DNA from 4 places in the Skermanella rosea genome. Region 4 is predicted to be linked to each of the others. Evidence: riboswitches for the same ligand, from Rfam matches in the RefSeq annotation. Region 4 holds a riboswitch; each other region holds the start of a gene.
The links. Region 4 has a riboswitch for thiamine pyrophosphate ahead of JL101_RS23290 (ABC transporter substrate-binding protein). Riboswitches for the same ligand answer to the same signal wherever they lie in the genome.

Region 1: linked by a shared signal. The riboswitch ahead of thiO (glycine oxidase ThiO) and the one ahead of JL101_RS23290 (ABC transporter substrate-binding protein) in region 4 are both predicted to bind thiamine pyrophosphate.
Region 2: linked by a shared signal. The riboswitch ahead of JL101_RS06760 (ABC transporter ATP-binding protein) and the one ahead of JL101_RS23290 (ABC transporter substrate-binding protein) in region 4 are both predicted to bind thiamine pyrophosphate.
Region 3: linked by a shared signal. The riboswitch ahead of thiC (phosphomethylpyrimidine synthase ThiC) and the one ahead of JL101_RS23290 (ABC transporter substrate-binding protein) in region 4 are both predicted to bind thiamine pyrophosphate.

Annotation. Positions count from the first base shown of each region.
Region 1 covers NZ_CP086111.1:524,527-527,385, forward strand. The annotation lists gene thiG (thiazole synthase) at 1-249, opposite strand, end outside; gene thiS (sulfur carrier protein ThiS) at 288-509, opposite strand; gene thiO (glycine oxidase ThiO) at 506-1,717, opposite strand; TPP riboswitch at 1,707-1,807, opposite strand; gene JL101_RS02485 (S49 family peptidase) at 1,896-2,741, opposite strand; gene JL101_RS02490 (tRNA1(Val) (adenine(37)-N6)-methyltransferase) at 2,790-2,859, opposite strand, start outside.
Region 2 covers NZ_CP086111.1:1,457,119-1,459,977, forward strand. The annotation lists gene JL101_RS06750 (ABC transporter substrate-binding protein) at 1-248, opposite strand, end outside; gene JL101_RS06755 (ABC transporter permease) at 255-1,010, opposite strand; gene JL101_RS06760 (ABC transporter ATP-binding protein) at 1,028-1,795, opposite strand; TPP riboswitch at 1,788-1,896, opposite strand; gene JL101_RS06765 (acetoin utilization protein AcuC) at 1,997-2,859, shown strand, end outside.
Region 3 covers NZ_CP086111.1:3,153,493-3,156,351, forward strand. The annotation lists gene thiC (phosphomethylpyrimidine synthase ThiC) at 1-1,580, opposite strand, end outside; TPP riboswitch at 1,663-1,781, opposite strand; gene JL101_RS14620 (hypothetical protein) at 1,849-2,760, opposite strand.
Region 4 covers NZ_CP086111.1:4,987,139-4,989,997, reverse strand. The annotation lists gene JL101_RS23295 (branched-chain amino acid ABC transporter permease) at 1-450, opposite strand, end outside; gene JL101_RS23290 (ABC transporter substrate-binding protein) at 447-1,574, opposite strand; TPP riboswitch at 1,632-1,732, opposite strand; gene JL101_RS23285 (methyl-accepting chemotaxis protein) at 1,888-2,859, shown strand, end outside.

The DNA of each region.
Region 1 (2,859 bases), 1.6 Mb from region 4:
CGCTTCCCGCGCGGTCGAGCATCCGGCGGTGTTGGGCAGCAGGACGTAATCGGATCCCAGCAGGTCGACCATGCTCTCGGCATAGCCTTCCAGGCTGATGCGGCGGATCGACACGGTGACCACCTCGGCGCCGCTCGCCGTGATGGAGTCGAGCATGACCTGTCGGTTCGGATAGCCGGCGGTGCCGATGAACAGGCGGGAGGTGAGCGTGCGGCCGGCGATTTCGAAGGAATCGGGCAGATGGGGCATGGGGTGCTTTCAGGGCTTCGTATCGGGCGTGTCCGGCTTCAGCCGCCGGAGAAGGGGCGGACGATCTCCAGGTCGTCGCCTTCGGCCAGGGCGGTGTCGGCCCAGCGGCCGGCGGGGACGACCGCGCCGTTCAGCGCGACGGCGACGCCGCGGGCTCCGGGAACCACCCCCTTCCCGCGCAGCAGGGCGTCGAGCGTCGGGGCCGCCAGCGGCTCGCGCTGGCCGTTCACCTGGATATGCGGGGGAATATGTCGGGTCATGGAAGTTCCTTCCCACTCTGCGGGCGGCCTGGCGCCGCTCTCTTCGCGAATCGGTCGATGCCGAACGGGCGGATGACGTCGGCGATCCGCCCGGTCAGGATGTGGTCGGAGACGGCGTCGGCGGTGACCGGGGTCAGCAGGATGCCGTTCCGGTGATGGCCGGTCGCCAGGACCAGCCCGTCCAGCGCCGACGGTCCCAGGATGGGGGCGTCGTCGCGCGAGCCGGGGCGGAAGCCGACCCACAGCTCGTCGATCGGCAGTTCCTCGACTCCCGGCAGCGCCCGCCAGGCGCCCTCGAGCAGGGACATGACGCCGCCCGCGGTCAGGTCGGTGTCGAAGCCGCGCTCCTCCACCGTGGCGCCGATCACCAGCCGGCCGTCGCGGCGCGGCACCAGATAGACGCCGGGCGTCCAGACCACATGCCGGAGCAGCGGCTCGCGCGGGTCCATCCGAAGGGCCGCCATCTGGCCCTTGACCGGCCGGACCGGCGGCCGGGCACCGTCGGGCAGACCGGGAATCCCCCGCGACCAGGCGCCCGCGGCCAGCACGGTGACGTCGGCCCGGTGCGTCCCGCCTCCGGCCGCCAGCACGCCGGCGGCGTGCCCGCCCTCGACCAGGATCTCCTCGACCGCCGTGTGTTCATGCAAGCGCCCCCCGGCCCGCTCGAAGGCGGTGCGGAGCGCCAGGGCGACCTTGCGGTTGTCCACCTGATGATCGCGCGGGCTCAGGATCGCCGCCGCCGTGCCGGTGTGCAGATAGGGCTCGCGGCGCTTGACCTCCGCCCCCGTCAGCCACTCATGGCCGAGCCCCAGGCTCTTCTGGAGGTCGAAATTGAAGCGCAGCCGGGCGACGTCGTCGGAGTTCAGGGCCACCACGAGGGTGCCCTCGGTGCGCAACTCGACGTCGATGCCGGAGGCGGCCTGAAGCTCCTCGGCGAAGCCCGGCCACAGGTCCTGGCTGTGCCGGTTCAGCGGCAGCTGGCCCTCCTCGCCGGGCTCGACCTCGACGCCGGCCGCCAGCATCCCCGCGGCGGCATGGCTGGCGCCGCGTCCCGCCTCGCCCTTGTCGAAGATCTCGACCCGGCACCCGGCGGCGGCAAGGCGCCAGCCGATGCCGAGGCCGACCACGCCGGCGCCGACGATGGCGACCGAGGGGCGGTCGGACCGCGGGCCGGTCGGAATATCGGAAATGGATCGCGCTGTCGTCATGGGGGCTCCCTTCGTCGGCATTATCCGAACAGGTTCGATGGGTATGATCTCAGCCGGCCCCTCGAAGGACCGGCACCCCAGCCAGATTTTCCGGACTCGCGTCCGGGGTCGCGACTATGCGGCATGCCCCGGTGTGACCGCAAGGCTTATCGGGCAGCCGCCCAGCCCGGGGGCGCCGCTACAGGCCGAAGCGGGACCACATGGCGCGGTCCTCGACGGCATTGATCATGGCGCTTGCCAGATCGTCGGCGAGGCCGGACGGCGTCAGGGCGGGCAGCGCCGCTTCCGTCCGGATGCGGCCGCGCCACCAGCGGCGCTCGCCATGGACCAGCCGCAGGTTGACCTTTTCGCCGAAGCGGTCGCGCATGACCGATCGCAGGTCGCCGAGCCCGTCGACCAGCCCCAGGTCCAGCGCCTTGGCGCCGGTCCAGAACTCCCCCGAGAACAGGTCCTCGTCGGTCCCCTTCAGGCGGTCGCCGCGCCGGCCGCGGACCATGGCCTTGAAGGCGTCGTGGATCTCCGCCTGGATCGCCTTCAGCCGGACGATGTCCTCGTCCCGCTCGGGCTGGAACGGGTCGAGCATGGCCTTCCGGGTGCCGGAGGTATGTACCCGCCGCTCGATCCCGTAGCGGGCGATCAGGTCCTGGAAGCCGAAGCCCGCGGAAACCACGCCGATCGAGCCGATGATCGAGCTGGGATCGGCGTAGATCTCGTCGGCGGCGCAGGCCAGCCAGTAGCCGCCGGACGCCGCGACGTCCTCCGCGAAGGCGAAGACCGGCACCTTCTTCTCGTCGGCCAGCTGGCGGATGCGTCCCGCGACCAGGGCGGACTGGACCGGCGAACCGCCGGGCGAATTGACCTGGAGCGCCACGGCCTGCTGGCCGGGAACGGAGAAGGCGCGCTGGATGGCGGGCGCCAGGGCCGCCAGGGTGATCCCCGGGCGGAGCGCCCCGCCGGCGCCGATGACGCCGGACAGCCGGAGAACGGAAACGGTGGGGGCGGGCTTGCGACCGAGGGCGGTCATGATACGGCGGATCAGCATGCCGCTTAACATGGGGCGGGCGCCCTGTTTTCAAAGATCCAGCGCGGCGCCGTCGCGCAGGATCGCCTGGGCCGCGCCGGTGAAGCCGCCGTCGGCCTCG
Region 2 (2,859 bases), 2.6 Mb from region 4:
GCGACCAGCTTGGGCGGGTCGTTCGGGTCGGCCGGGGCGACCATCTCGACCTCCAGCCCCGCGTCGCGGAAGTAACCCATCTCCCGAGCCACATACAGCGGCGCATGGTCGGGGTTGACGAACCAGTCCAGCAGGACCGTGAGCTTGTCCTGGGCCAGTGCCGGCGCCGAAGCGGCGAGGCCGGCCGCCAGGACCAGCCCCGCCAGTCCGGCCTTCAGGAATGATCGGCGCGATGCTTCGGTACGCATGGGTGTTCAGTCCCTCTCTTCGTCTGGATTCTTGTCCCGTTGCCACGGCAGGGCGCGGCGCAGCAGCGCGTCCACCGCGAAATAGAGCGCCACCGCGATGGCGGCCAAGGTCAGCAGGGCCGCGAACATCAAGTCCACCTGCATGCGCCCGTTGGCGTGCAGCATCAGGTATCCGAGCCCGGCCGAGGCCCCGACCCACTCGCCGACCACGGCGCCGATCGGCGCCACCGCCGTGGCGACCCGCAGGCCGGAGGCGAAGGCGGGCAATGCTGCCGGCAGGCGGATCCGGACCAGCGTGGTCCAGCGCGACCCGCCCATGGTCCGAGCCAGGTCCAGCCAGCCCGGCTCGGTCCGGCGCAGCCCGTCGAAGAAGGCCGAGGTGACCGGGAAATAGATGATCAGGGTCGCCATCGCGACCTTGGACGCCATGCCGTAGCCCAGCCACAGCACCAGCAGCGGCGCCAGCGCGAACACCGGGATCGCTTGGCTGAACACCAGCACCGGCATCAGCCAGCGGCGCGCCGGCCGGAAATAGCTGAGCGTCAGCGCCGTGGCGGCGCCCAGCACGACGCCGAGCGCCAGCCCGCCCAGGATCTCGCCCATCGTGAACAGGGCGTGGTAGCCGATCAGGCCGGCCCGCTCCCACAGCGCCACCGCCACCCGCGCCGGATCGGGCAGGATGAATCGCGGCACGCCGGTCGCCCAGACAAGCGCCTGCCACGCGGCGATCAGGACCGCCGCGGTCACCAGGGGGCGCACCATGGGCCGTACCGCCCGCATCATGATGACAGCCGCCGCAGCAGCTCGGCCTGCCGCGCCAGAAGCGCCGGATCGTCGGCCGGCCGCGGCGGCGAACCCTCGGGCGAGATCGCCGGCCCGATTTCCGCCGGCTGTCCCGCCATCACATGGATCCGATGTCCGATGCGAAGCGCCTCCAGCGGGTCGTGGGTGACCAGAAGCACCGTCTTCCCCGCCAGCAGCCCGGCCGCCAGTTCCTGGAGCCTGAGCCGGGTGATCGCGTCCAGGGCCGAGAAGGGCTCGTCCATCAGCACGACGGGACGGTCCTCCATCAGGGTGCGGGCCAGGGCCACCCGCTGGCGCATGCCGCCCGACAGCTCCGCCGGCCGGGCTTGCAGCCGGTCGCCCAGCCCGACCGCGTCGAGCAGCCCGCGCGCCCGGTCCGCCAGGGCGGCGCCCACCGCCTCGCCGCGCAGCCTCGGCCCCAGCAGCACGTTGTCCAGCGCGCCCAGCCAGGGCAGCAGCAGGTCCTGCTGAGCCATGTAGGCGACCCGGCCGTCCAGCGGCTTTCCGTCCTCCGCCGCCAGGACCGTGGGCGGCTCCGGATCGGCCAGCCCGGCGATCAGCCGAAGCAGCGTGGTCTTGCCGACGCCGCTCGGCCCGAGCAGGCAGGTGCAGCGGCCGCCTTCGAGCTCGAAATCCAGGCCGTCGAACAGCCGCGCGCCGCCATAGGTCAGGCGGGCCCGCTCAATTCTCACGCCGATGCTGGGAGGATGGGCCGACACGGTCGGCCGCACGAGGTCGTGCATGGGTCACTGATCCCTACGCCGGTATCAACCGGATCAGGTTCCAGGGGTCGTCCCGCGGCTTGGGACCTCTCAGCCGACCATCGGCTCCCCCCAGTGAGGTTGGGACAGACTATTGCAAGTCCGTGACGCCCTGGCAAGGCGCTGGAATACCGAATACGCACATAGTTGACGAAGCGCGGGGGGCGGCCTAGGTCAGCTTCCATGTTGAACCAGCCCCAGCCCGCCCAGTCCCAGCCCGCCCAGTCCGAGCCCATCGGCCCGCTCTTCATCGGAAGCGAGATCTACCGGGCCTCCACCTATGGCAAGAAGCACCCGCTCGCGATCCCGCGGGTCTCCACCGCGATCGACCTTTCCCGCGCCATGGGATGGCTGGACCACCGGGACTATCTGGACAGCCCCAGGGCGACCCCCGACCAGCTCGCCCGTTTTCACGACCGGACATATATAGAGACGGTCCGCCGGGCCGAGGCGGAGCAGCGGCTCGATCCGGAGGCGCGCGACCGCTACAATATCGGCCGGCTGGAGAACCCGATCTTCGCCGAGGTCTTCCGCCGTCCCGCCACGGCGTCGGGCGGCTCGATCCTGGCCGGCCGGCTGCTGGCCGAGCACGAAGGGGTGATCTACAACCCCGCGGGCGGGACCCACCACGGCCTGCGCGACCGGGCCAGCGGCTTCTGCTACTTCAACGACCCGGTGCTCGCGATCCTGACCATGCTCGACGGCGGCCTGCGCCGCGTCTATTACGCGGACCTGGACGCCCATCACGGCGACGGGGTGGAATATGCCTTCGCCGACGACGACCGGGTGCTGACCGTGTCGGTCCACGAGGGCACCCGCTGGCCCTTCACCGGCAAGGTCGGCGACCGGGCCGGCGGCATGGCCCGCAACCTGCCGGTCCCGGTGGAGTTCAACGACTCCGAACTGGACTACATCCTGGAGAACGCCCTGATGCCGCTGGGCCGGTGCTTCGCCCCCGACGCCGTGGTGATCCAGTGCGGCGCCGACGCCCTGGCCGACGACCCGCTGAGCCGGCTGGAACTGTCCAACCGCGCCCTGTGGAACGC
Region 3 (2,859 bases), 1.8 Mb from region 4:
CGCCAGCGGAAATCGAACCGGGCGCGGCTGAGCGCGTCGTCCCTCAGCCTGGCCGCCGGATGGCCCTTGGCAAGGTCGGCGGCATGGGCCGCGATCTTGTAGGTGACGACCCCGACCTTCACGTCGTCGCGGTCGGGCAGGCCCAGATGCTCCTTCGGCGTCACGTAGCACAGCATCGCCGTGCCGAACCAGCCGATCATGGCGGCGCCGATGCCGCTGGTGATGTGGTCGTAGCCGGGCGCTATGTCGGTGGTCAGCGGGCCGAGCGTGTAGAAGGGCGCTTCGCGGCAGACGTCGAGCTGCCGGTCCATGTTCTCCTTGATCCTGTGCATCGGCACATGGCCCGGCCCCTCCACCATGACCTGCACGTCGTGCTTCCAGGCGACCTGCGTCAGTTCACCCAGCGTCTCCAGCTCGGCGAACTGCGCCGCGTCGTTGGCGTCGGCGATGGAACCCGGCCGAAGCCCGTCACCCAGCGAGAAGCTGATGTCGTAGGCCCGCATGATCTCGCAGATCTCCTCGAACCGGGTATAGAGGAAGTTCTCCCGGTGGTGCGCCAGGCACCACTTGGCCAGGATCGAACCGCCGCGCGAGACGATGCCGGTCACCCGCCGCGCGGTCAGCGGGATATGGGCGAGCCGGACGCCGGCATGGATGGTGAAGTAGTCCACGCCCTGCTCCGCCTGCTCGACCAGGGTGTCGCGGTAGATGTCCCAGGTCAGCTCCTCGGCCCGGCCGCCGACCTTCTCCAAGGCCTGGTAGATCGGGACGGTGCCGATCGGCACGGCGGCATTGCGGATGATCCACTCGCGGGTGGTGTGGATGTTGGCGCCGGTCGAGAGGTCCATCACGGTGTCGGCCCCCCAGCGGGTCGCCCAGACCATCTTCTCGACCTCTTCCGCCACGGAGGAGGCGACGGCGGAATTGCCGATGTTGGCGTTGATCTTGACCAGGAAATTGCGGCCGATGATCATCGGCTCGATCTCCGGATGGTTGATGTTGGCCGGGATGATCGCCCTGCCCTTCGCCACCTCGTCGCGCACGAATTCCGGGGTGACATGGTCCGGGATCGCGGCGCCGAAGGACCGGCCGTCGCGCACGGCGTCGAGCGCCGCCTGCCGGCCGAGGTTCTCCCGGATCGCGACATACTCCATCTCCGGCGTGACGATGCCGCGCCGCGCATAGGCCATCTGTGTCACGGCGGCACCGCCCCGTGCCCGCAGCGGCCTGCGGGCGGGGCCGGAGAACTCCTCCAGGTTGGAGCGTTGGCCCTGGCGCAGGCCGTTGTCCTCCGGCCTGACCGGCCGGCCGTCATAGGCTTCGGTATCGCCGCGGGCCGCGATCCAGCCGGCGCGCAACGGGGGCAGGCCGCGGGCGATGTCGATTTCAGCGGCCGGATCGCTGTAGGGGCCGGAGCTGTCATAGACACGGACCGGCGGTTCGCCGCAGCCGGGCTCCAGGTCGATCTCGCGCAGTGCGACCCGCAGGTCCGGGTACTGGGTGCCCGGAACATGCACCTTGCGCGACGCGGGCAGCGGCCCAGTGGAAACGGTGAAGGTCGGATTGCTGTCTTTCGGCATCGTGATCTCCTGCTTCGAAGGCGAGCGGAGATCCGGAATGCAGCGACGGATATGATGAGACCGGGCGCGGATGCGACCGCGGAGTCCTCGCCCTCTCCCCTTCCTACGCCGGCACGACCCGGATCAGGTTCAAAGGGTCTCCGCGTTGCCGCTAGGCCGACGGAATCTCAGCCCCCTATCGGGGCTCCCCTGGGAATACGCCGATCCTCAGGGCATCGCCGCCGCTTGTCAAGCCGTCCGTCGCCTGAAGTGACCGGTGCCGACGCCTTCAGGGCCGCTTCAGGAAATAGGGCCGGCTGCGGACCGCGACCGGGTCGGACTGGAAGGTCTGGATCGCATTGGCCGGGGTTCCCTCCAACAGGTCCCGCATGACGACGCCCATCGGATGGGGGCTGGCGCCGTATGTCAGCCGCACCCGATCCGCCGGTCCGTCATCGGCGATGAAGAAGGTGTCGAAGGGCCGGGCGACGCTCCAGCGGGAGCCGACCGGCCGGCCCGCGGACACGCCGTACCGGGTCACCGGGGAGATCGTGCCGGGAATCGGGGTCAGTCCGGTGGTGTCGACCAGGACGGTGAAAATGCAGTCGGCCGGGTCGTCGGGGTCGGTGACCCGGAATCCCCAGGTCTGCATCCACTCCGTCTCGGCGGTCGCGGCCCTGCCGTCACGGACAGGATCGGGCGATGGAAGGTTGACCAGGAAGCCGGTCAGGAACATCGGGTCGCCGAACAGTTCCCTGCCGACCGAGACGGCCGCCGGATCATCGCAGGGCACGAACAGGCGGTGGTTTCCCAGCAGATGGGTCTGCTCGTCGCCCATGAGCCACTGGTCGAAGGTGATGTCCGGAACCTCGTCCCAGCGGCCTTCCGGACAGGCCACGATGCTCAGTTCCAGTTCCTGGACGATCCCGGCCGCCGACGGCGACCAGTGTTCGGGCGGCAGGTTCAGCCCGGCCGACCGGAAGGCGCCGTGGACATGGAAGCCGTAGCTGACCGAGGCGTGGTCGCCGAAAATGGCTGGCCGCAGCCCGCTCCCTTCAAAGAGGTCGGTCACCCTGGCGGGATCGACGAGGTGATGGACCACGCAGCTGGACAGCGCGGCTTGATGGAACGGCGGAGCCACCCCCGGCAGGATCGGAGGCAACCGGGTGGGGGTATCGAGCTTCCTGGCTGTGGTCGGCATGTCCTGGCTTCCTGCGGGGATGTGCAAACAGGAGAGATAAAACTTCGGATAGGCAAAACTCCACCCTTTTCTTCCGCGCTCGCATTACCGATCCGAAAC
Region 4 (2,859 bases):
CAGCCCGGCCACCGCCACGACCGCGAGCGACTGCTTAGGCACGAGCAGGCCGGCGATCTCCAGCGTTCCGCCCCCGAACAGCGGCGGCGCCGCCTTCGGCTCCGGCCCGAACAGCAGGGTGGCGCCGTTCTGCAGGATGATGCCGACCGCGATGGTGCTGATGAAGACGCTGACCGGCGGGCGATGCCGAAGCGGCAGGTAGGCCAGCAGCGACACCAGCAGCCCCAGCGCCGCCATCAGCGCCGCCACCAGCGGCAGCAGCAGGATGCCGGGCAGGGGGATCAGCCCCGCCAGGGCCACCGCCAGGAATCCGCCGGCCATGACCAGGTCGCCCTGGGCGAAGTTGACGGCCGAGGTCGCGTTCAGCACCAGTACGAAGCCCAGGGCGACCAGCGCATAGGCGGCGCCCAGTGCCACCCCGTTGACCAGAAGCTGCGCGACACCCGTCACGGCGCCACGTCGTAGCGCTTGACCACCGCCGGAACGCGCGACGATCCGTCGTAGCAGACGATGACCGCGGAATGGGCCATGTTGCCCCGGCCGTCGGAGTGGTAGGTCATGGCGAGCCCGCGGTACGTCCCCTTGGCCAGCGCGTCGCGCACGGCCTCCGGCGTGTCCGCCCCCTTGGCCGCCGCGTCCAACACCATGCGGATGCCGTCGTACTGGCCGAGCGCGAAGGCGTCGGGCTCGGTGCCGAAGGCCGTGCGGTACTCGGCGGTGAAGCGCTCCATCTCCGGCGAGCCGCCCGACACCGGCGAGGCCGAGGTCTCGGCGCAGACGCCCCTCAGTTCGGCCGGCTCCAGCAACGCCGCGGTGGACGGCTGGTGCATGGCCGAGCCGGCGACGATCGGCACGCCGGGGTTCATGGCCGTCGCCTGCCGCACGAACAGCGCCGTCGGGCCGGAATGCAGGTGCAGGACCAGCACGTCGGGGTTGGCCGCCATGGCCTTGGTCAGCACCGGCAGCATGTCGCGGATGCCGGGATCGACGCCCTCCTCGAACACCGGCTCGACGCCCAGCTTGCCGAAGGCGTCGCGCAGGTGCGCCTGGCCGCTCTGGCCATAGGCGGTGGTCTGGTAGATCACGGCCGGCCTGCGCTTGCCCAGTTCCTCCGCCACGTAGCGGGCATGGGCGGTCTTGGTGACCCCGTCGCCGGGGAAGAAGCGGAAGACCCAGGGATTGCCGCGCTCGGTGATCGACGCCGTGCCGGAGACCGTGACCAGGGGGATGCCGTACTCGTCGGCCAGCGGCAGCATGGCGAGCATCTGGGTGCCCAGCATGCTAGCGGCGACCGCCGTCGGGGTCCCGCGCCCGGACGCCCGTTCCAGCGCGGTTACCGCGCCTTCGGGGGAGGTGCCGGTATCGATCACTTCCGACCGCACCGTAACCCCTTCGGGAGCTTCCCGGATCGCCAGGACGGCGCCGTTCCGCTGGCTGGTGCCTTCCAGCGCCAGGAAGCCGGTGACCGGCACCAGCACCGGGATGTCCAGGTCGGCCGCGGCGGCGGAGCCGGCGGCGGACGACAGGGCGGCGGCGAACGCGGCGGCGAACAGTGTGGACTTCCGGGCGGACATCGTCGGTTCCCCTTCCTCCTTGCGAAGCGGAAACCTGTGAGTGCCGCGATTTGCTCTTGGTCGGTCCCACGGGCTCCCTTCGCTGGCATGATCCAGATCAGGTTCTATGGGTATGATCTCAGCACGGGCGGATCGGCCCGGCACCCCAGCCTTCGTGACGCGACAGTGACAGTCCGGCTTGGCCCCGTCAAGGCTCGGCCAGCCCTATCCGAAGGAGAGCGCCCGGCCGTTTAATCTAATACTTTTGACGTAGATCATTGCCGCTGCAACCCTGGCGCCCGATTGTCCGCGATTGCAACTGGGGGGATGACCAATGAACACTCGCGAGCTGTCCGACGCGCGGGCTCAGCCCGACGCGGCCCCGTCCCATGGCACGTCGGTCGAGCTGGCGCTCTGGCGGATCGACGGTGCCACGCAGCGCTCGCTCCGGCAGCTCGGCCCCCATGTCAACGCCGACCTGGACGGCATCCTCACCGATTTCTACGGCTTCCTGAAGCGCTTTCCCGAGACGGCGGAGCTGATCGCGGCGGAGGGCATGGTCACCCGCCTGATCTGCGCTCAGCAGGACCATTGGCACAAGCTGTTCGTCGACGGCATCGACGCCGGGTACGTGGAGCGGGTGCAGCGGATCGGGTCGGCCCACCACCGGGTCGGGCTGAAGCCGCGTTTCTATCTGTCGGCCTATTCCTTCATCCTGGAGCGGCTGGTCCGCTCGGTGATCGAGCGCAACCGCTGGAGCCGGCACGCCGCGGCCGACCAGGCGGCGACGCTGATCCGCACCCTCCTGATGGAGGCGGAGCTGGCGCTTTCCGTCTATACCCACACGACGACCGAGCAGCACGTGACGGACGAGCTGCTCGACCTCGCCGACACCTTCGAGCAGGAGCTGGACGACGCGGTCCAGCTGGTCCGCCGCAAGGCCGAGGCGATGGAAAGGGCCTCGACCGAGGTGTTGGGCGCCGCCCGCATGGTCAGCGAGGACGGCGGCCACGTCGCCGAGGCGTCCCACGAGGCCGACGTCAACGCCCAGACCATCGCCGCCGCCACCCAGGAGCTTTCGGCCTCCATCGCCGAGATCTCGCGGCAGGTGGACCGCTCGACCGGGGCCGCCCAGGACGCCACCGTCCGGTCCCAGGCGGCCCGCGACATCGCCAACAACCTGACCGACGTGTCCGACAGGATCGGCTCGATCGCCTCGCTGATCGAGAAGATCGCCAAGGAGACGCGCCTGCTCGCGCTGAACGCCAGCATTGAGGCGGCGCGCGCCGGCGAGGCCGGGCGCGGC